3 regions of the Pseudomonas sp. NPDC096950 genome follow, and region 3 is predicted to be linked to each of the others. Evidence: predicted binding sites of a transcription regulator. Region 3 holds the regulator's gene; each other region holds the start of a gene.

Region 1 (7,487 bases), on a different contig from region 3:
AGACTGACCGTTACCGCGCTGTCCGAACCGGAGTAGTCGATGGTGTCGATGCCGCTCGAACCATCGAGCTGGTCTGCCGCTGCGCCACTGATGAAGGTGTCGTTGTAGTTCGAACCCTGGATATTTTCGATGCCAACGTAGGTATCACCTGCGGCAATGCCGGTGTGCACGCCGGTCTTGGTGTTGATCGTCAGCCCGGAAACACTGTCGTAGTAGCTCGCGGTATCAATGCCAGCCCCGCCAATGAATTGGTCGGCACCTGCGCCGCCCATCAAGTAATCATTGTTTGCCCCACCGGTAATAACGTTGTCCAACGCGTTGCCATAACCCGTGAAAGAACTCGTGCCGACGTAGGTCAGGCGCTCGACGTTTGCCGCGAGGGTGTAGTTGAGGAGGATCGTGCGCACTTCGTCATTACCACCGCCCACTGCTTCGACGACGTTGACCGAAGTGCCGTTGACGTAATAAACGTCATCACCCGCGCCACCGTTCAAGGTGTGGCCGCTGGTCTGGGCAGTCAGGGTGTCGTTGTAGGCCGATCCGATCACTGTCTCGAAGTTCGACAGTTTGTCGCCCTGTGCATCGCCACCGATACCCACCACGCCACTGACCAGACTGACCGTTACCGCGCTGTCCGAGCCGGAGTAATCGATGATATCGATACCGCTCGAACCATCGAGCTGGTCTGCCGCTGCGCCACTGATGAAGGTGTCGTTGTAATTCGAACCCTGGATATTTTCGATGCCGACGTAGGTATCACCTGCGGCAATGCCGGTGTGCACGCCGGTCTTGGTGTTGATCGTCAGCCCGGAAACACTGTCGTAGTAGCTCGCGGTATCAATGCCAGCCCCGCCAATGAACTGGTCTGCACCTGCGCCGCCCATTAGATAATCATTATTTGCCCCACCGGTAATGACGTTGTCCAACGCGTTGCCATAACCCGTGAAGGAACTCGTGCCGACGTAAGTCAGGCGCTCGACGTTTGCCGCGAGGGTGTAGTTGAGGAGGATCGTGCGCACTTCGTCATTACCACCGCCCACTGCTTCGACGACGTTGACCGAAGTGCCGTTGACGTAATAAACGTCATCACCCGCGCCACCGTTCAAGGTGTGGCCGCTGGTCTGGGCGGTGAGGGTGTCGTTGTAGGCCGATCCGATCACCGTTTCGATGGAGGTCAACGTATCGCCTTGAGCGTCTCCACCAAGACCGGTACCAGTCACCAGATTGACGGTCACCCCAGCAGTCGAATTGGCATAAGACGCTGTATCGATCCCGTTCCCGCCATTCAAGACATCCGCCCCTGCCCCGCCATCCAGCAGGTCATTGCCCTCGCCACCACTCAGCGAGTCATTCCCCGCAAACCCGTACAGCTCATCCGCCGCTGTCGTGCCGACCAGAGTGTCCGTACCCGATGTTCCGTTTATTACAGCCATTTTTTCTTCCTTGCCTTTTTGATGAATCGGTAGCCAACACGAAGCCATAGCGGCGCCTCATCCTTCATGGACGGCCCGCTGAACGTGATCATTAGTTGGTTTGAGCAGATAAGACAGGGCGCTTCCAGCACCGGCCTTGAACATCGATTTCCCCAGCGTGCCCGGCACCGGCGCCAGCCTTTGAGGCTTCGCCGGTTGGACAGTGGAAATCGTGACACGCGCGGGATAGATACCCGCGCCTCGCTTCAGTTGGAGCACCCGTGCGGACGCACTGACGGCTTTATGACTATTCACTGTGCTCCATCCTTGTGGAGTGCATCGCATCCATTTCGCCGAAGTCTGCTCCGGCCAGTTTACGCAGGCCGCATGAAAGTTTGACGCTTGCTGACCTTCGCCCGCCGAGGCTGCAAATTCCGCACCACAGAAGCCGACGAACGGTAGAAATCTCAATGTACGCCTTTACATCGCGCATAAAAAAGCCCCTCTCGCGAGGGGCTTTTGGTAAAGCACTACAACCCAACCAATATCAGGTCATCTGAATGATGGTCTGCATGATGGTGCTCTGGGTGGAGATGGTCTTGGCGTTCGCCTGGTAGTTGCTCTGCGCCTTGATCAGGTTGACCAGTTCGTTGGTCAGGTTGACGTTGGACTCTTCCAGGGAGTTGGACTGGATAGAACCCAGAGTGCCAGTTTCCGGCGCGTCGTAGCCCGGGATACCCGAGGCGAACGTCTCTTTCCAGCTGGTGCCGCCGATCGCTTGCAGGCCTTGTTCGTTGGTGAAGCTGGCCAGCGCAACCTGGCCGATGGCCTTGCTCTGGTTGTTGCTGAAGTTGGCGAACAGGGTGCCGGTGCCGTCGATGGTCAAGTTGGTGATCTGGCCAGTGGCGTAACCGTCCTGGGTCGGGATGGAACGCGCGGTGTCTGCGTTGTACTGGGTGGTATTGGCCATGGAGATCGTCACGCCTGCCGGGTTGGCCGCCGCGCCGTTGGCCTTCCAGACGCCGTTGGTCACAGTGCCCGGTACCCAGCTAGTCATTTTCAGGTCGCTGCTGATGACCGGTGCACCAGGTGGTGCCGGAGTGCTGACCTGAGTCAATTTACCATTGGTGTCGAACGACAGCGTCGAGGCTACCGGCGGGGTCGCTGCAGCGGTTGGATCACTGCCGGTCGCATCCGGGTTACGACCATCCACCAGGGTGTAGACCTTCCAGGTGTTGGAACCGGTTTTCACCATGTACTGATCCATGGTGTGCTGGTTGCCCTGGCTGTCATAGATCGGGGTGCTGAACGACTTGGTATAGGTCGCCGTCAGTGTCGGGTTGAACTTGCCAGCCGGGACAGTATCGTCGATGACCGGAGCCGTCGAGTTCAGGTTGATTGTCGAAGTCACGGTCGAAGTGGTCTTCGGCGCCAGGTTCGAGGTGTCGAGTTTCAGGTCAGTCAACACGCCGTTGATGATCTTGCCGTTGGCATCCACGCCGTAGCCTTGCAGGCGGGACGTGTAATCGGTGTTGGTGATGAAACCGTCCTTGTCGACCTTGAACGTACCGTTACGGGTGTAGGACGTCGCACCGTTGTTGCTCAGGGTGAAGAAGCCCGAGCCGTTGATGCCCATGTCCAGCACGTTACCGGTGTTGTTGATGTCACCTTGGGTGAACTGCTGGGAAACGTTGGCCAGGCGCACACCGCTGCCGACCACTTGGCTGCCGCTGCCGAGCTTGGTCGCCGAGTAGACGTCTTCAAATTCGGTACGGGAGGATTTGAAACCGGTGGTCGCGACGTTGGCGATGTTGTTACCGGTCACGTCCAGTTGTTTGTTGGCTGCATAGAGACCGCTAAGGCCGATATTGAAAGACATATTCCACTCCTTTGTGCCGGGTTAGTCGGCTCTATATACCAATGGTTTGAACTTTGGACAGGGCGACCGGGCCCAGGCCTGCGAGGTTGAGCATCAGCTCGCCGCCGGTCTGGCTCAGGGTCACGCTGTTGACGGTAGCCGGCAGGTACACCGCCAGGTCCGTCGCCGTGCCGTTGATCGGTGCACTGGCCTTGATGGTGTAGGCGCCGACCGGAACGGGGTTGCCGCTCGAATCCTTGCCATCCCAAGTGAAACTGGAACTGCCGACCGCGCGGGTGCCCAGGTCGATAGTCCGGACGGTCTTGCCGTCTTTGTCGGCAATGGTCACGGTGCCGCTGGCGATCGACGAGGTCAGGTTCACCGAACCGTTCACAGCTTTGGTCGGATCATCGACCTGGATATTGTTGGTCTGCACGATCACGGAACGGCCAACCAGGGACGACGCCTGCAACGCTTGCGAAGAGCTGTAGTTGCCGGCAATCGAGCTGACCGTGCTGTTGAGCGTGGTGATGCCTTCCAGGCTGCTGAACTGGGCCAACTGGGCGACGAACGCACTGTTGTCCTGCGGGTCCAGCGGATTCTGGTTTTTGAGCTGTGTGACCAGCAATTGCAGGAACGCATCCTTGCCCAGCGTCTGGCCGCCCGTCGCGCTGTTAGTCGCGGAGGCAATGCCGCCCGACGTGGAGCTGCTGGACTTGACGGAAGAGTTCGCCAGGATGTCGTTGATGCTGAGGCCGCTGGTGGAATCGGTAACACTCATCTGAGTCGCCCCTTATCACTGACCGAGGGTCAGGACCTTCTGCATCATGGTTTTGGCGGTGTTCATCATTTCAGCGTTGGTCTGGAACGAACGGCTCGCGGAAATCATGTCGGCCATTTCTTCGACGACGTTGACGTTCGGGTAGTAGACGTAGCCCTTGGCATCGGCGGCCGGGTGGTTCGGCTCGTAGCGTGCTTCAAGGTTGCTCTGGTCTTCGACCACGCCCAGCACTTGCACGCCTTGGCCGGCGGCGTCCTGGCTCTGGAACAGCGAATCGCTGCCGCCGTTCTGGCCGCCCTGGAACATGGTGGCGAACACCGGGTGACGGGCGCGATAGGTCTGGTCGATGCTCGACGAGACGGTTTCGGCGTTGGCGATGTTCGAGGCCACGGTGTTGAGGCGCGTGGTCTGGGCACTCATGCCGCTACCGGCAATGTTGAAAACACTGGCAAGGGACATGACTTACTCTCCACGCAGGGCTGAAACCAGCCCTTTGAATTTGCTGTTGAGCAGGGTGAAGCTGGCCTGGAAGCCGACGGCGTTTTCCGCGTAGTTCGACTGTTCCAGTTGGGCGTCCACGGTGTTCTGGTCGATCGACGGTTGCATCGGCGTGCGATACAGCAGCGACTCGTCGCCATTGCCCAGGCCTTCAGCTTCGATATGACGGCTGTTGGTCATGTTCAAGGCGAAAGTACCGCTCTTGGTTTTCTCGTTCTGTGCGGCAAGCACTTTGGAGAAGTCCAGATCCCGAGCCTTGTAGTTCGGGGTGTCGGCGTTGGCGATGTTGTTGGCCAGGACTTCGGCACGCTGGGCGCGGAAGCCCAGGGCTTGTTCGTGGATACCGAGCGCTTTATCGAAGCTGATGCTCATGTCGGGAAACCTTCGGGTGACCTGATTTTTCGTAACTTGAACATAGCAAGCCGCGTGCCAATTCAAAAAACGCCGTAAACCGGGGCTTTGCGGGCATCGGCAAAGCGGCAATGCCAGAAAAGCGGCAACGGGTTTCCGCCGCCTGCCGCTTTTCTGCCGCTTTGCCATCGGCAACGACTTTGCCTTGTGAGAGCAGGCTTGCTCGCGAAGGCGGTGTATCAGTCGGCATATGCTTTGACTGATAGGCCGCTTTCGCGAGCGAGCCCGCTCCCACATTTGGTAGGCGGTGTTTATGGGAAATGAGCAGGCAAAAAAAAACGGGAGCCCCTGAGGACTCCCGTTTTTTGATGCCGCCAAATATCACTTCGCCTGGTAAATGATCCCCGGGCTGCACTGGACCATCTGGTAATGATCCGGCAAACCGTTCAGCGCTTCGGAAGCGCCGAGGAACAGGTAACCACCTGGCTTCAACGTGCTGTGGATTCGCAACAGGATGTCTTTCTTCACCTCCGCGGAGAAGTAGATCAGTACGTTGCGGCAGAACACGATGTCGAACTTGCCCAGGGCGGCGTAGCTATCGAGCAGGTTGAACGAACGAAACTCGACCCGGCTCTTGATCGGCGCCTTGATCGCCCAGCGCCCCGGCCCTTTCGGATCGAAAAAACGCTGCAGGCGTTCCGGCGACAGACCGCGACCGATCGCCAGGCTGTCGTACTCGCCGGTCTTGCAGTTGGTCAGCATGGTGCCGGACAGGTCGGTGGCAACGATCTGCACGCCCATCTTCAACTGGCCCATGTTGGTCCGCTCGAACTCGTCGATCGACATCGACAGCGAATACGGTTCCTGTCCCGACGAGCACGCCGCCGACCAGATGCGCAGGCGTTGACCGGGAGCAGCCTTGATCGCTTCGGGCAGTACCTTGTTCTTCAAGACTTCAAACGGATAGGTGTCACGAAACCACAGGGTTTCGTTGGTCGTCATGGCATCCACTACCATCTCGCGCAACCCGCTGCGCGGCTGGGTCTGGATGCGCTGGACCAGCTCACCCAGGGATTTGATGCCCTGCTGTTCCATCAGTTTGTTGAGACGGCTCGAGACCAGATATTGCTTGTTTTCACCGAGCAAAATGCCACAGGCTTTTTCCAGGAAGACCCGGAACTGTTCGAAATCCAAATTACCCGTAGACAAAGATACCGCCTCTTAAATCGTGTTGACCGCCAGGGGCAAAAGGCCCCTAGCTGATATCTGCTGCTTTGATCCGGTCGACTACCCGGGATGCCAGGTCATCAGGACGGAATTTGGCAAGGAAGTCATCGGCACCGACTTTCTTGACCATCGCCTGATTGAATACACCCGACAACGAAGTATGCAGGATGATATGAAGCTTTTGCATGCGCGGGTCAGCGCGGATCTCGGCCGTCAGGGTGTACCCGTCCATCTCCGGCATCTCGATGTCGGAAATCATCATCAGGAACTCTTCTTCCGGCTTCTTGCCCTCGTCGACCAGTTTGCGCAGGTAGTCCAGCGCTTGCCGACCGTCGTTCAACGCCACCACTTCGACACCGATCGTCTGCAGGCAACGCGTGACCTGCTTGCGCGCCACCGACGAGTCATCGACCGTCAGCACCCGCAAGGACAACGCCTTGTGCTGGGTTTCGACGTCGACCACACCGACCGAAATCGCTTCCGGCGTTGGCGCCACCTCCGCGAGGATCTTCTCGACGTCGATGATTTCGACTAACTGATTGTCGACCCGAGTCACAGCCGTGAGGTAGTGATCGCGCCCTGTGCCCTTGGGTGGCGGATGAATCTCCTCCCAGTTCATGTTGACGATGCGCTCTACCGACCGGACCAGAAAACCCTGGGTCTTGGTGTTGTACTCCGTGATGATCACGAAGGGATTGCTTTGATCTTTAAGTGCACCGGCACCGGTCGCCATCGCCAGATCAAGGATCGGGATGGTCGCCCCACGAATATTTGCCACACCGCACACGACGGGACTGGACTTGGGCATCAGAGTCAGTTTGGGGCATTGCAGCACCTCACGAACCTTGAACACGTTGATCCCATACAGCTGCTGGCCGTCGAGACGGAACAACAACAGCTCAAGGCGATTCTGCCCTACCAGTTGCGTGCGCTGGTTTACCGAATCCATTACACCAGCCATGCCCAGACTCCTACACCAACAACGCTAAGTTGTGTTGCGACGCACATTCATCACTAAACGGCACGGCGCTTGCTTTTTAACCCGTATGAACGAACAAACGACATTTTTCCGACACCTGACATCAAACTACCGCAAATTGCTTTGCGTGGTGTCGGCTGTTTGCCTGTTGCCCCTTGGCAGCCCTGCCGTTGCTGACGCGGTTACCTTGCCTGACATGCTTATCGGCGTCACTCAGGGCTTTCTTGAATTCACCGTAGAAGACTATCTGGCCACCAGTCAAACGGAAGGTCGCTATGAAATCGAGGTCAAACAGCTCGATCCGCGCTTGCGCATGCCCATGTGCGACAAGGAATTGACAGCCTCTTTGGAGAGCCCGGCCACCCCGATCGGCCGGGTCAC
Region 2 (7,487 bases), on a different contig from region 3:
CCCAGCCTTGGCCAAGGCCTTGCGGGTGGCCGGCGCCGGGCCGGTGAGCATGATGGTCGGATCGGTGCTGGTGACTGCCGTGGCGACGATTCGCGCCCGTGGTTGCAGGCCCAGCGCCCGGCCCTTGGCTTCTGAGCCGATCAGCATCAGTGCCGCGCCGTCGACGATGCCGGAGCTGTTGCCCGGCGTGTGTACGTGATTGATCCGCTCGATGTGGCTGTAAACCCGCAGCGCCGTGGCGTCGAAACCCATTTGCCCCATCATTTCGAAACTCGGCTTGAGTTTGCCCAGGCCTTCCAGGGTCGATTCGGCGCGGATGAACTCATCGTGATCGAGCAGGATGATGCCGTTCTGGTCCTGTACCGGCACCAGGGATTTGTTGAACGAACCGTCCGCGCGAGCCCGCGCGGCTTTTTGCTGGGAATGCAGCGCGTAGGCATCGACGTCCTGGCGGCTGAAGCCTTCAATCGTGGCGATCAGGTCGGCGCCCACGCCTTGGGGCGTGAAGTGGCTGTGCAGGTTGGTTTCCGGGTCCAGCGCCCAAGCCCCACCGTCGCTGCCCATGGGTACGCGAGACATCGACTCGACGCCACCGACCACCACCAGGTCTTCGAAACCGGAACGGACTTTCATCGCGCCGAGGTTAACCGCCTCCAAGCCCGAGGCGCAGAAGCGGTTGATCTGCAGACCCGCCACGCTGACATCCCAATCGGCGACCTGCGCCGCAGTCTTGGCGATGTCGGAGCCTTGATCGCCGATGGGCGTGACGCAGCCGAGCACCACGTCATCGACCTGGCTGGTGTCCAGGGACGTTCGCTGCTGCAACGCCGTCAGCAACCCGGCCACCAGGTTCACCGGTTTGACGCTGTGCAACGCGCCATCGGCCTTGCCTTTGCCGCGGGGCGTGCGTAACGCGTCGAAAATCAGAGCTTCGGTCATGTGGTCCTCGAACCTATGCAGGAGAAAATGCTGTGTTCTCACCTTAAGCCGAGCAGCGCCGGATTCAATGACCGCAATGCTCACGGACGTTGACGCTCACGCTCAGACGGACGGTAGTCAGCTATCGGATTAACCGATTCACGTGACGAAGCTGTCTAGCAAACGGGCGTCAAAGAAGCTGGCAATAGGCCTCATGCCTTTTTAAGAGCTTTTAACGTCATGACCATACGAAATGGATCTAAACCAAGTGTGACGCGGGCTCTAAGGTGAAGATGTACGAAGTTGTCGTCGGGTTTTGCCGAGGCACTCGTCTCACAGGAAGTGCAGCGCTTTGCCGTCATGGAGATATGCAGGCAAGCATCAGGAAATAACAAAAAAGGCGGTCAGCCATGTTCAAACATTCGAAAGTACGTCAAGCCGGACTCATCCTATTCGCCACTACGCTGTTGTTGATTTTGCCGAACCTGACCAAGGTGATCGGTTGATTCTCTGTAAAAGAAAGCAGCGCAAAGGTTTTATATCGCTTCGTTAAATATGTGACTGGCTCGCTACCCGGGCCAGTGTGGCTGTGCCAACCTTCACGGCACTTCCACGACATGGACGGCGATCACTTGAAAGCACTTTTTCTATTGGGGGCCCTGCTGGTCGGCTCGCCCCTGTATGCCGCGCAGCTGAACCTGGAGCTGGGCGCGAGCAGTCGCACCTGGCAAACCGAGGAATTGCTCAAGCACCCTCAGGTCCAGACCATCAGCATCTCCAACGACGTTTCCTATAAACGCGACATGAGTTATCGCGCCGTGCCGTTGGCTGCGTTGCTGACCGGCATCAAGCCTGACGACCACCTGCAAGCCGTGGCACTGGACGGTTTTGCCGCCGAACTGGCGGCGGCGCCGTTGCTCAATACCCAAGGCGCACAGGTCTGGCTGGCGATTGAAGACCCGGCCAACCCGTGGCCGCCACTGTCCGGGGGCAAGCACAGTGCCGGGCCGTTTTACTTGGTCTGGACCAATCCCCAGGCCGGTAATATCAGCCCCGAGCAATGGCCGTTCGAAGTCGCCAGCATCAAGCGCATGGCGCCCGTCGCCCAGCGCTTCCCTGCCCTGCTGCCCGATACTGCGTTGAAGGCGGACGATCCGGTGAACCAGGGCTTTGCCTTGTTCCAGAAGAATTGCCTGGCCTGCCATCGACTCAATGGCGCGGGCGATGCGCAGTTCGGGCCGGACCTGAATATCCCGTTCAACCCCACCGAGTATTTCGGCGCGGATTTCCTCAAGCGCTACATTCGTGATCCGCAGAGTTTGAGGCAGTGGCCGCAGGCGAAGATGCCCGCGTTTTCAGAGCAGGTATTGCCGGCGGGGGATCTGGATTTGTTGGTGGGGTATTTGAAGCATATGGCAGGGCGTAAGGTTAAGCCTTGAATGAAATTAGTTGATCGTTCCCACGCTCTGCGTAGGAATGCCTCAATGGACGCTCTGCGTCCGCTTTTTTGGACGCGGAGCGTCCCGGGCTGCATTCCCACGCAGAGCGTGGGAACGATCCGCGCGCGGGTTATTGCTGCTGGACTGAGATCACCGGCGCAAACACCGGCGTCGGCGATACAAACACCTTTGCATGCATCTGCTCGCAGCCACCGCCCCGACGCATCCCGCGCACCGGGCAGGCATCCAGGTAATCCAGGCCTACCGCCAGTTTCAAATGGCGCTCCGGCCGGGCCAATTGGTTCGTCACGTCAAAGCTGTACCACGCGTCATCCAGCCAGGCTTCGGCCCAGGCGTGGCTGGCCAGGTGTTCGCTGTTCTCACTATACAAATATCCCGACACATAACGCGCCGGAATGCCCAGGCTACGGGCGCAGGCGAGGAACGCATGGGTGTGGTCCTGGCAAACACCGGAGCGCCCGGCAAAGGCTTTGGCCGCGCTGGTGTCCACTTCGGTGGAGCCCGGCGTGTAGGTCATGTGCTGATTCAAGCCCTGCATCAAGTCAATCAGCGCGGTGCGATCCCGACGTTTTTTGCATTCCTTCTCCGCGAACGCACGCAAGGCTTCGTCGGCTTCCGTCAGGCGGGTGAAACGCAGGAACGGCAGCGCCGACTGGCTCTCATGCTCGGCTTCACTCAATTCATCGATATCGACCTGGCCACGGGCACCGATGATGATCGCTTCATGGGGCTCGTCCATGGTCAGCACATGCAGGATGTTGCCGAACGGATCGAGCTGCGCACGCACCGGGCGCGGCAGGTCGAGTTGCCAACTGAGCACATGCTGGCGCTCGCTGTCGTGGGGTGTCAGTCGCAAGTACTGGATGCTCGCCCGCACCTGATCTTCGTAGTGATAGGTGGTCTCGTGGCTAATGGAAAGTCTCATGCAGCCTCCAGGTAGGAACTGTGAATGGCGTTGCCCAACTGGCGCACCAGCGGGATGAACTCGGTCAGCCAGGCGTGCAGGCCTTCGTCGAGAATTTCGGAGATGCCGGTGTAGCGCAGGCGCGCGTCCATTTCCGCCGCCAGGCGTTGCGCGGGACGGCCGTTGGCCCCCGGCAACTGGGCGAGGATCTGGTCGATTTCTTCGGTGCAGGCGCGCAACGAACGCGGCACGTCGGCGCGCAGCAACAGCAATTCGGCGACATGCCGGGCGCCGGGCGCATCGCGGTAAATCTCGGTGTAGGCCTCGAAGGAGGACAACGCCCGCAGCAACGCGCTCCACTGGTAATAGGCGTGCGCCGTGCCATCGCTGACCGCTTCGGCCTGATCGCCGGCCATTTCGTAACGAGCGTCGAGCAGGCGCAAGGTGTTGTCGGCCCGTTCGATAAACGTGCCCAGTCGAATGAAACGAAACGCATCGTTACGCATGATGGTGCCGTAGGACGCGCCGCGAAACAGATGGGAACGTTCCTTGATCCACTCGCAGAAACGGCTCATGCCGTAACGACTCAAGCCCTGCTCCGCGATCCCGCGAATTTCCAACCAGGTGGCGTTGATGTTTTCCCACATGTCGGCGGTGATTCGCCCACGCACCGCATGGGCACTGGCCCGCGCCGAACCGAGGCAGCTGTAGATGCTCGCCGGGTTTGCCGCGTCCAAAGCGAAGAAATGCAGCAGCCGTTCGGCATGCAGTTCGCCGTGGCGCTCCAGGTAATCGTCCAGGGTGCCGGTGATCAGCAGCGGCATGGCGAGTTCGTGCAGACCGTCGCCACGGCCATCCTGCGGCATCAGCGACAGCGAATAACTGATGTCGAGCATCCGTGCGAGGTTTTCCGCCCGCTCCAGGTAACGCGACATCCAATACAAATCCGAGGCAGTTCTACTTAACATGGCAGGCTTCCTTCAATCCTCGACCACCCAGGTGTCCTTGGTGCCGCCGCCCTGGGAGGAATTCACCACCAGGGAGCCTTCACGCAGGGCAACACGGGTCAAACCACCGGGCACAACCCGGGTTTCGCGGCCAGACAATACAAACGGACGCAGGTCGATGTGGCGTGGCGCGATGCCGTTTTCGACAAAGGTCGGACAGGTCGACAGGGACAACGTCGGTTGCGCGATGTACGCGTGGGGCTTGGCTTTGATCCGTGCGCGGAACGACTCGATTTCCGCCGCCGTCGCCGCCGGCCCCACCAGCATTCCGTAACCGCCGGAGCCCTGGGTTTCCTTGACCACCAGGTCGGGGAGATTGGCCAGGACGTGGGACAGTTCTGAAGGGTTGCGACACTGGAACGTCGGCACGTTCTTCAGGATCGGCTCTTCATCCAAGTAGAAACGGATCATGTCGGTCACGAACGGATACACCGATTTGTCGTCCGCGACCCCGGTGCCGATGGCATTCGCCAGCACTACGTTGCCGGAGCGATAGGACGACAGCAGCCCCGGCACGCCGAGCATCGAGTCCGGGTTGAACGCCAGCGGATCGAGGAACGCATCGTCGAGGCGACGATAGATCACGTCCACGGCTTTCGGCCCATCCGTGGTGCGCATGAACACCTTGTCGTCGCGCACGAACAGGTCCGCGCCTTCCACCAGTTCCACACCCATTTCCCGCGCCAGAAAGGCGTGCTCGAAAAACGCGCTGTTGAAACGGCCAGGGGTCAGCACCACCACGCTCGGGTTATCGATCGGGCTGGAGCTTTTCAGGGTGTCGAGCAACAGGTTCGGGTAGTGATCGATGGGCGCAATGCGTTGCGCCGAGAACAACTCGGGGAACAGGCGCATCATCATCTTGCGGTCTTCGAGCATGTAGCTCACGCCGCTCGGTGTTCGCAGATTGTCTTCGAGCACGTAGTACGTGCCGTCGCCATCGCGCACCAGATCGACGCCAGAGATGTGGGAATAGATATCCCGGTGCAGATCCAGCCCTTGCATCGCCAACTGGTATTGCTCGTTGGCCAGCACTTGCTCGGCCGGGATGATGCCGGCCTTGATGATGCGCTGCTCGTGATAGAGGTCGGCGAGGAACATGTTCAACGCCTTGACCCGCTGGATGCAGCCGCGTTCGACGATCCGCCATTCGCTGGCGGGGATGCTGCGGGGAATGGTGTCGAAGGGAATCAGGCGCTCTGTCCCCTGCTCATCACCGTAGAGCGTGAAGGTAATCCCGGCACGATGGAACAGCAGATCGGCCTCGCGTCGCCGTTGTGCCAAAAGCTCGTCAGGCGTTTCGGCCAGCCAACGGGCAAACTCCCGATAATGCGGGCGGACCAGGCCGCCGGCATCGTACATTTCATCAAAATAGGTGCGGATCATGCCGTACTCCTTGTCACCCGGACATCTAGGCTTCGCAAGGCCCGTGCCATCGGCATAAACGCTTTGATTTCAATCAGTTGGATAATCGCCCCAAAAGCACCGCACCAATCCTGTGCGGCAAACGCCCCAACCCGATCGCCCCCGCTTCATTGCGAAGCAATGTTGTCGCCTATCACCAGCATAGTCAGAGTTGATTTCACTGCCCGGGAGTTGGTGCGGATAATCGGCGCATTCGTTTCAAAACCTCTCGAACTTCCCTTTGGCCGCCTGTTCAGGCGGCTTTTTTTTGGGTTTTTGAAACGTTGTGAATCAAAAGCAAGATCAAAAGATCGCAGCCTCGTTTCACTCGACAGCTCCTACAGGGGGTTGGGTAAATCGTAAAAACGAAAACGGCCAACCCGAAGGTCAGCCGTTAGTGAATGTTGTCGCTGTTCATAGTGTTATGCGAGTAGCCCTCGTACCTCCTGTTTGACGCCCCATCCTTCGATGATCCCGCCCAGAGGTTCGACCACGGCCTCGAAGTCCTGCTCAAAGTCGCCGATGCCGTCGTAGGTGGCGTACATCACTTTGCTCAGTTCCAGATGCCACGCGCCGTCGTCGCGCACGCTGATCTGGGCATTCAAGGATTCACCACAAAAATGACCTGCTGCCCTGCGTGCCCGCTCCTCGTCCGGGAAAATCGCGTAGAACTCGATGGGATGGAATCTTGAAAAGTCGAAACCGCCTTCCTTCATGCGGCGCAGTACGCTGGTACTGATGTCTTCTTGATAGGCTGTGCTCATGAATCGTCCTCCTAAAACCATATGGATAGACTTTCCGTACTCCCGACGCCCGCAACCGATTGGTGGAGGCGATACGGCAACCAGGTTGCCGCCGGGGTTTAAGCATGTAGCTGACAAGACCAGACCTTAGCGATCCGTTCGCTGATCTCGCTTGCAGAGTAGCCCCAAGTCGGAGCTGCTGCCAAGGTCTGGATGTGAATGAGACAGGTGAGGTTCAGACAGGAGTAATGCCGAGGATTTGAATGCTGTTCTGGGTCTTGAGACTTTTTACGCTGGCGTCATCGGTTCGCCCTTCCAGATCGTTCAGATCCAGTTCGGCAGCGACTGGCAGGAGCCGGGCCTTGATGAGTTTGGCCGCGTGCTCGTTATCCGGGCACTCGTCGCACTCAAAGACTTCATCGAGCGTTTCGCCGTGATCATCCACGAAAGTGATCTTCCACTTTTGCATCAGTGCCTCCTCGATCAAACCCGCAAATGGGCTTACAACTATCTGGACTTTTGGCCTGACTGATCGTTCCAACGAATTACCTGATACACCCTCTAAAAAACACCACGCCCCATTGCGGGAGCGGGCTTGCTCGCGACGGCGTCGTGTCAGTCGACATTAATATTGACTGACACACCGCTTTCGCGAGCAAGCCCGCTCCCACAAGTAGGTTGTGGATAACTTTTTAGTCGTTACTTGGCTTGTTGATCGCGTTCAGCACGTATTGCGGCATGGCGAAGGCACCGATGTGGATTTCCGGGTTGTAGTAGCGGGTGATGATGCCGCTGCCGGCGAAGCGCTGTTGCAGGGTTTCCCGGGACAACTTGCGGTAAGCAGTGTTGGTCGCGCCCCAGGCGAACGTCATCGCGCCGCCGATGTAGGTCGGCACGGCCGCCTGATAGAAGTGCCAGTCCGGGAACAGGCTGCGCAGGCGCCCGGCGGTGGTCTGCACTTCGCCCAGCTGCATGAACGGCGTGCCGTTCTGGGTCACCAGGATGCCGCCTTCGTTCAGGCAGCGGTGGCAGGCCTGGTAGAAGTTTTCCGAGA
Region 3 (7,487 bases):
GCTGGCGATCTGGCGCAGCAACTCCAGGTGCGCATCGGTGGCGGCTTGCGGGACGAGCAGGACAAACAGCAAGTCAACCGGGGCGCCATCGATGGCGTCGAAATCGATAGGTGCATCAAGGTGCATCAGAGCGCTGATCGGCGAGTTGCAACCCTTGAGGCGACAGTGAGGGATGGCGATGCCGTTGCCAAAACCGGTGGAACCGAGTTTTTCACGGGCAATCAGAGCCTCGAAGACATCTTGCATCTCCAGATCCGGCACTTCCCGGGCGATCAGGTTGGCAATTTGCTCGAGGGCTTTCTTTTTACTGCCGCCCGGCACGTTCACGAGGGAACGGCCGGGGGTCAGGATGTTTTCAAGTCGGATCATGGGTTGGGAGTGTTAACGACCGGTCGCGCCCTGGAGGAGGCTCTGGGTCTTTTCCTTATGCTTTTTGAGTTGTTTATCCAGCTTGTCGGTGAGTGAGTCGATCGCCGCGTACATATCGGTATGTTCCGCGTTGGCGACCACTTCACTGCCGGGAATATGCAGGGTGGCTTCGATTTTCTGCTTCAGCTTCTCGACCGTCATCGTCACCTGCACGTTGGTGATCTTGTCGAAATGCCGCTCTAATCGCTCGAGCTTTTCGCCGATGTAGGCGCGCAGGGGTTCGGTCACTTCCAGTTGGTGTCCACTGATGTTGACTTGCATACAGCTTCTCCTTCGTTGCCAGTGCATAAAGCGGCAGGTAGAGGTACCTGCCACTGGAACGCTGTGCTGTGGCTTACATCAACCGCTTGCGTTCGCTCGAAGGCGCGATCCCTAAGGACTCGCGGTACTTGGCGACGGTGCGGCGAGCCACCTGAATGCCTTGTGCCTCCAGTAAACCAGCGATCTTGCTGTCACTCAACGGCTTTTTCTGATTTTCCGCGGCAACCAGTTTTTTGATGATCGCGCGGATCGCTGTGGACGAGCATTCACCGCCTTCAGAGGTGCTGACATGGCTGGAGAAAAAGTATTTCAGCTCATATATGCCCCGAGGGGTATGCATGAACTTCTGGGTGGTTACCCGTGAAATCGTCGATTCGTGCATGCCCACCGCTTCGGCGATGTCATGCAGGACCAGCGGCTTCATCGCTTCGTCGCCGTATTCCAGGAAGCCGCGCTGATGCTCGACGATCTGGGTGGCTACTTTCATCAGGGTTTCGTTGCGGCTTTGCAGGCTCTTGATGAACCAGCGGGCTTCCTGCAACTGGTTGCGCATGAAGGTGTTGTCGGCGCTGGTGTCGGCGCGGCGTACGAAACCGGCGTACTGGGCGTTGACCCGCAGCCGTGGCACCGACTCCTGGTTCAACTCCACCAGCCAGCGTTCGTTGTCCTTGCGCACGATCACGTCGGGAACGACATATTCGGCTTCGCTGGACTCGATTTGCGAGCCCGGACGCGGGTTCAGGCTCTGGACCAGCTCGATGACCTGGCGCAGTTCATCTTCCTTGAGCTTCATGCGGCGCATCAACTGGCTGTAGTCGCGGCTGCCGAGCAGGTCGATGTAATCGGTGACCAGGCGCTTGGCCTCGGCCAGCCAAGGCGTCTTGGCGGGCAGTTGGCGCAATTGCAGCAACAGGCATTCGCCCAGGTTGCGGGCGCCGATGCCGGCCGGTTCGAATTGCTGGATGCGGTGCAGGACGGCTTCGATTTCGTCCAGTTCGATGTCCAGTTCCGGATCGAACGCTTCAAGGATTTCCTCGAGGGTTTCGTCCAGGTAGCCCTGATTGTTGATGCAATCGATCAGGGTCACGGCGATCAGGCGATCGGTGTCGGACATCGGCGCCAGGTTCAGTTGCCACAGCAGGTGGCTTTGCAGGCTTTCGCCAGCGGATGTGCGGGTGGTGAAATCCCACTCGTCGTCATCGTTGCTCGGCAGGCTGCTGGCGCTGGTCTGGTAGACGTCTTCCCACGCGGTGTCGACGGGCAGTTCGTTGGGAATGCGCTCGTTCCAGTCGCCTTCCTCGAGGTTGTCCACCGTCGGGGCGGTTTCCTGGTAGGAGGGTTCCGAAACATCGGCGTTGGGTTGCTGTTCGGCTTTGTCGGCCAAGGGGTCGGCGTTATCGAAGTCGTCGCCTTCTTCCTGGCGTTCGAGCATCGGATTGGACTCCAGGGCCTCCTGGATTTCCTGTTGCAGGTCCAGGGTCGACAATTGGAGCAGGCGGATGGCCTGTTGCAGCTGAGGTGTCATCGTCAGCTGCTGGCCCATTCTCAAGACTAGCGATGGTTTCATGGCAGGGGCTTAACACCTTATTCGCCGGCGCGCATGCGCCATCCACTACAGGGCGCCGGAGCGCCAAACTTAAGCAAATTATATGCCCGAAACCGCAGCGTTTGCCTAGAGCGCTGTAACAATAAAAAACTATTGATTTTTTATCGAGACAAGCGCTCTGCCAACCAGCCAGACACCTCAGTGCTTAAAGGCGGAACTCATGGCCCAGATACACTTCCTTGACCAGTTCGTTGGCCAGGATGGTGGCAGAGTCACCTTCGGCGATCAGTTGGCCATCGTTGACGATGTAGGCGGTTTCGCAGATATCCAGGGTTTCACGGACGTTGTGGTCGGTGATCAGCACGCCAATGCCCTTGGCCTTGAGGTGATGGATGATCTGCTTGATGTCGCCTACCGAAATCGGGTCCACACCGGCGAATGGTTCGTCGAGCAGGATGAATTTCGGATTGGTCGCCAGTGCGCGGGCGATTTCCACCCGGCGGCGTTCGCCACCGGACAGGCTCATGCCCAGGTTGTCGCGGATATGGCTGATGTGGAATTCCTGCAGCAGGCTTTCCAGCTCCTTGCGACGACCGGCCTTGTCGAGTTCCTTGCGGGTCTCGAGGATGGCCATGATGTTGTCGGCCACCGACAGTTTGCGGAAGATCGACGCTTCTTGCGGAAGATAGCCGATACCGGCCTTGGCACGACCGTGCATCGGCTGGTGGCTGACGTCCAGGTCATCGATCAGCACGCGACCCTGATCGGCCTGTACCAGGCCGACGATCATGTAGAAACAGGTGGTCTTGCCGGCGCCGTTCGGGCCCAACAGGCCGACGATCTGACCGCTGTCGATGGACAGGCTGACATCACGCACGACCTGGCGGCTCTTGTAGCTCTTGGCCAGATGCTGAGCTTTCAGAGTTGCCATTAATTGGCCTTTTTCTGGTCGGTTTTCGGCTTCGGCTGGATCACCATGTCGATGCGCGGACGCGCCTCGGTAACCTTGTTGCCCGTGGCACGACCGGCGCTGGCCAGCTTCTTGACCGTGTCGTAGACGATTTTCTCGCCCTGGGTGGTGTTGTTGTCCTTGTCGACAACCTTGGCCTTATCGATCAGCACGACGCGGTTTTGCGCGGCGTGGTACTGGATCGTCACGCCCCAGCCCTGAACAGGCTTGGTGTCGCCAGCGGTCTGCAGTTGCTCGAAGTAGGCGAGGTTGCCCACCGAGGTCACCACATCGATGTCGCCGGTCGGGGTGCGGGTGATGGTCACGGTGTTGCCGGTGACCTTCATCGAACCCTGGGTAATGATCACGTCACCTTTATAGGTGGCAACGCCATTCTTGTCGTCCAGTTGGGCATCGTCGGCCTGAATGCGGATAGGCTGCTCTTGATCGTTCGGCAGAGCCCAGGCGCTCACGCTTCCCAGTGCTGCGCCCAGACTGAGCAAAATAGGGAGAGTTTTAACGAGCCTCATACTGTCCTCTTACGTTCGATAGCAGGTGTATCCTGCTTTCTTTCAAATACGCTTTCATTCCGTTGCCAGTCGATACACCGCCAGCGCCGTCGATTCTAACGGGTTGATCGGTCTGCGCATATTGCTGCTGCGGGAACACCGTCATGCGGGTACTGGTAACAATCAATTCACGGTTCTGTTCATCGGTGCGTGCGATACGTACCGAGTCGATCAGCTCAACCTGAGTACCGTCTGCGTTCACTTCGCCGCGCAAACTGGTGACATGCCACGGGAATTCAGTGCCGCGGTACATATTCAGGTCGGGGTTGGTCAGCAACGACACGTCGGTCGCCTTCAGGTGCTCGACCTTGTCGGACGTCAGGTCATATTGCAGGCCGCCGTCGGGCAGGTACTGAACGCTGTGGGCGTTGAGTGCGTAATAGTCAATCGCGCTTTCATCGACCTTGACGACCGGCTTGTCGAGGAAGCGTTCCGGGCTGATGTTCCAGTAGCCGACCGCGGCGAATATCGCAGCGATGCAACCGAACAGCACGAATCTGCGAAACTTTTTGCTCAGAATAAACATAGTAGGCTCACAAGTACGCGGCGTTGGCCGCATCTAGACGGCCCTGGGCGCGCAGGATCAGTTCGCAGAATTCGCGGGCGGCACCTTCACCACCACGGGCCTGGGTCACACCGTGGGCGTGTTCGCGCACAAAACTGGCTGCATTGGCCACCGCCATGCCCAGGCCGACGCGGCGAATCACCGGCAGGTCCGGCAGATCGTCACCGAGGTAGGCAACCTGTTCATAGCTTAGGTTGAGTTGGCCAAGAAGCTCGTCAAGGACCACGAGTTTGTCTTCGCGACCCTGGTACAGGTGTGGAATGCCGAGGTTTTTCGCTCGACGTTCGACCACCGGGGTTTTACGGCCGCTGATGATAGCTGTCTGCACGCCGGCTGCCATCAACATCTTGATGCCCTGGCCGTCGAGGGTGCTGAAAGTCTTGAATTCACTGCCGTCTTCGAGGAAATACAGGCGCCCGTCGGTGAGGACGCCGTCGACGTCGAAAACCGCCAGTTTGATGTGCTTGCCGCGTTGCAGCAGGTCGTCGCTCATTACATTACTCCTGCACGCAGCAGGTCGGACAGGTTGAAGGCGCCAACCGGGCGGTCTTCCTTGTCGACGACTACCAGTGCGTTGATTCGATGGTCTTCCATGATTTTCAGGGCTTCGGCTGCCAGCATATCGGGGCGGGCGGTCTTGCCATGAACAGTCATGACCTCGTCGATGGTCGTATGGTGGATATCGATGGTCCGGTCGAGGGTGCGGCGCAAGTCGCCGTCAGTGAAGATCCCGGCCAGTTTGCCGTCGGCTTCCACGATCGCGGTCATGCCCAGGCCCTTGCGGGTCATTTCCATCAAGGCGTCCTTGAGCAGCGTGCCCCGTTGCACCTGGGGCAATTCTGCGCCGGCGTGCATCACGGTTTCCACTTTCAGCAGCAGACGTCGGCCCAGCGCACCGCCCGGGTGGGAAAACGCGAAGTCTTCAGCGGTAAAGCCGCGGGCTTCCAGCAGCGCCACGGCCAGGGCATCGCCCATGACCAGCGCGGCGGTGGTCGAGGAAGTCGGCGCCAGGTTCAGCGGGCAAGCTTCGTGCTCGACATGCACATTGAGGTTGATCTCGGCAGCCTTGGCCAGCGCTGAGTCGGGGTTGCCGGTCATGCTGATCAACTGTATGCCCTGGCGCTTGATCAGCGGCAGCAGGGTGACCATTTCATTGGTGGAGCCGGAGTTCGACAGCGCCAGGATGATGTCGTCGCGGGTGATCATGCCCATGTCGCCGTGGCTGGCTTCAGCCGGGTGAACGAAAAAAGCCGTGGTGCCGGTGCTGGCCAGGGTGGCGGCAATCTTGTTGCCGATGTGCCCGGATTTGCCCATGCCGAGCACGACCACGCGGCCTTTGCTGGCCAGAATCATCTCGCAAGCGCGTACGAAATCTGCGTCGATATGGGGTAACAAGCCTTTTACGGCTTCCACTTCGAGGCGGATGGTGCGTTGTGCCGATTGAATCAGGTCGCTGGATTGGCTCATGTCAGAATCGTATAGCCCGATGAAAAGGCGGCGATTATAGCGGTAATGATCGAAACCCTCACGCTAGTTCGTCGTGCTTTGTCATTCCCTGTTACCGAAACCCTCCAAATAGAAGCTTTTACCCTGTCCTGTTGCTGAACATGCGCCGGCTTGGGCCTTGGGCGCTTGCCCTATGCAGTGATATAGTTCGCCGCCAGTTCGGCCTGCCCGGGGAGGTATGTGCTTTCGTCAGAAAGCCAGGCGTCCGAGTGAGAGGCTGCATCGCAAGGAGTTTAGATGAGTGCCGATAACGCCTACGCGGTCGAGCTGAAGGGACTGACCTTCAAGCGCGGTACGCGCAGCATTTTCAATAACGTCGATATCCGCATCCCGCGGGGCAAGGTCACCGGCATCATGGGGCCTTCCGGGTGTGGCAAGACCACGCTGTTGCGGCTGATGGGCGCACAGTTGCGACCTACAAGCGGCGAAGTCTGGGTCAACGGTCAGAATTTGCCCAAATTGTCCCGCAGCGACCTGTTCGATGCGCGCAAGCATATGGGCGTGCTGTTTCAGAGCGGCGCGCTGTTTACCGATCTCGATGTGTTCGAGAACGTTGCCTTCCCGCTGCGCGTTCATACCGAGCTGCCGGAAGAAATGATCCGCGACATCGTCCTGCTCAAATTGCAGGCCGTGGGGTTGCGTGGCGCCATCGACCTGATGCCGGACGAATTGTCCGGCGGCATGAAGCGTCGCGTCGCGCTGGCCCGGGCGATTGCCCTTGATCCGCAGATCCTCATGTATGACGAGCCCTTCGTGGGGCAGGACCCGATCGCCATGGGCGTGCTGGTGCGCCTGATCCGCCTGCTCAACGACGCCCTGGGCATCACCAGCATCGTGGTTTCCCACGATCTGGCCGAGACCGCGAGCATTGCCGATTACATTTATGTAGTGGGCGAAGGGCAAGTGTTGGGGCAGGGCACGCCTGAAGAGCTGATGAACTCGCAAGAGCCGCGTATCCGTCAATTCATGACAGGCGAACCTGACGGCCCGGTCGCCTATCACTTTCCAGCGACGGATTACCGCGCAGATCTTCTGGGGAAGCGCTGATGCGCAAGATTTCACTAATAGAAAGAGTACGCCGGTTCGGCCAGGTGGCGATCGATGCCGTCGGGGTGTTCGGGCGTGCGGCGATTTTCCTGTTTCATGCGTTGCTGGGGCGCGGCGGTATTGGTGGCGGTTTCGGCTTGCTGATCAAACAACTGCATTCGATCGGCGTGATGTCCCTGGTGATCATTGTGGTCTCCGGGGTATTCATCGGCATGGTGTTGGCGCTGCAAGGCTTCAATATCCTGTCCAGCTACGGTTCGGAGCAGGCGGTCGGGCAGATGGTTGCCCTGACATTGCTGCGTGAACTGGGGCCGGTGGTCACGGCATTGCTGTTCGCCGGGCGCGCGGGTTCGGCCCTGACCGCCGAAATCGGCAACATGAAATCCACCGAGCAGTTGTCCAGTCTGGAAATGATTGGCGTCGACCCGCTCAAGTACATCGTTGCCCCGCGCCTGTGGGCCGGTTTCATTTCCCTGCCGGTGCTGGCGATGATTTTCAGCGTCGTCGGGATCTGGGGCGGTTCGTGGGTGGCAGTCGACTGGCTGGGTGTCTATGACGGCTCCTACTGGGCCAACATGCAAAACAGCGTGACGTTCAATGGCGACGTGCTCAACG

What was found. The regulator sigma-54, encoded in region 3, starts transcription at its own class of promoters, with help from an activator protein. The targets are predictions, from matches to a motif close to ANTGGCATNNANNTTGCTNT.
Region 1: a site for sigma-54 is predicted at 4,964-4,983, ahead of flgB (flagellar basal body rod protein FlgB). Genes of this name have one in related genera too.
Region 2: a site for sigma-54 is predicted at 5,704-5,723, ahead of ACIQY3_RS16300 (circularly permuted type 2 ATP-grasp protein). Genes of this name have one in related genera too.

Annotation. Positions count from the first base shown of each region.
Region 1 covers NZ_JBIWEL010000045.1:310-7,796, forward strand. Annotated here, with positions in the region: partial or broken gene ACIQY3_RS33850 (beta strand repeat-containing protein) at 1-1,433, opposite strand, end outside; gene flgE (flagellar hook protein FlgE) at 1,960-3,291, opposite strand; gene flgD (flagellar hook assembly protein FlgD) at 3,323-4,051, opposite strand; gene flgC (flagellar basal body rod protein FlgC) at 4,067-4,510, opposite strand; gene flgB (flagellar basal body rod protein FlgB) at 4,514-4,921, opposite strand; gene cheR (protein-glutamate O-methyltransferase CheR) at 5,282-6,109, opposite strand; gene ACIQY3_RS33880 (chemotaxis protein CheV) at 6,156-7,088, opposite strand; gene flgA (flagellar basal body P-ring formation chaperone FlgA) at 7,174-7,487, shown strand, end outside.
Region 2 covers NZ_JBIWEL010000009.1:117,102-124,588, reverse strand. Annotated here, with positions in the region: gene ACIQY3_RS16320 (acetyl-CoA C-acetyltransferase) at 1-939, opposite strand, end outside; gene ACIQY3_RS16315 (c-type cytochrome) at 1,536-2,357, shown strand; gene ACIQY3_RS16310 (transglutaminase domain-containing protein) at 2,488-3,303, opposite strand; gene ACIQY3_RS16305 (alpha-E domain-containing protein) at 3,300-4,250, opposite strand; gene ACIQY3_RS16300 (circularly permuted type 2 ATP-grasp protein) at 4,263-5,672, opposite strand; gene ACIQY3_RS16295 (ribonuclease E inhibitor RraB) at 6,113-6,454, opposite strand; gene ACIQY3_RS16290 (hypothetical protein) at 6,669-6,902, opposite strand; gene speE (polyamine aminopropyltransferase) at 7,126-7,487, opposite strand, start outside.
Region 3 covers NZ_JBIWEL010000011.1:91,283-98,769, forward strand. Annotated here, with positions in the region: gene ptsN (PTS IIA-like nitrogen regulatory protein PtsN) at 1-369, opposite strand, end outside; gene hpf (ribosome hibernation-promoting factor, HPF/YfiA family) at 382-690, opposite strand; gene ACIQY3_RS18115 (RNA polymerase factor sigma-54) at 764-2,257, opposite strand; gene lptB (LPS export ABC transporter ATP-binding protein) at 2,442-3,167, opposite strand; gene lptA (lipopolysaccharide transport periplasmic protein LptA) at 3,167-3,715, opposite strand; gene lptC (LPS export ABC transporter periplasmic protein LptC) at 3,702-4,274, opposite strand; gene ACIQY3_RS18135 (KdsC family phosphatase) at 4,288-4,812, opposite strand; gene ACIQY3_RS18140 (KpsF/GutQ family sugar-phosphate isomerase) at 4,812-5,786, opposite strand; gene ACIQY3_RS18145 (ATP-binding cassette domain-containing protein) at 6,063-6,872, shown strand; gene mlaE (lipid asymmetry maintenance ABC transporter permease subunit MlaE) at 6,872-7,487, shown strand, end outside.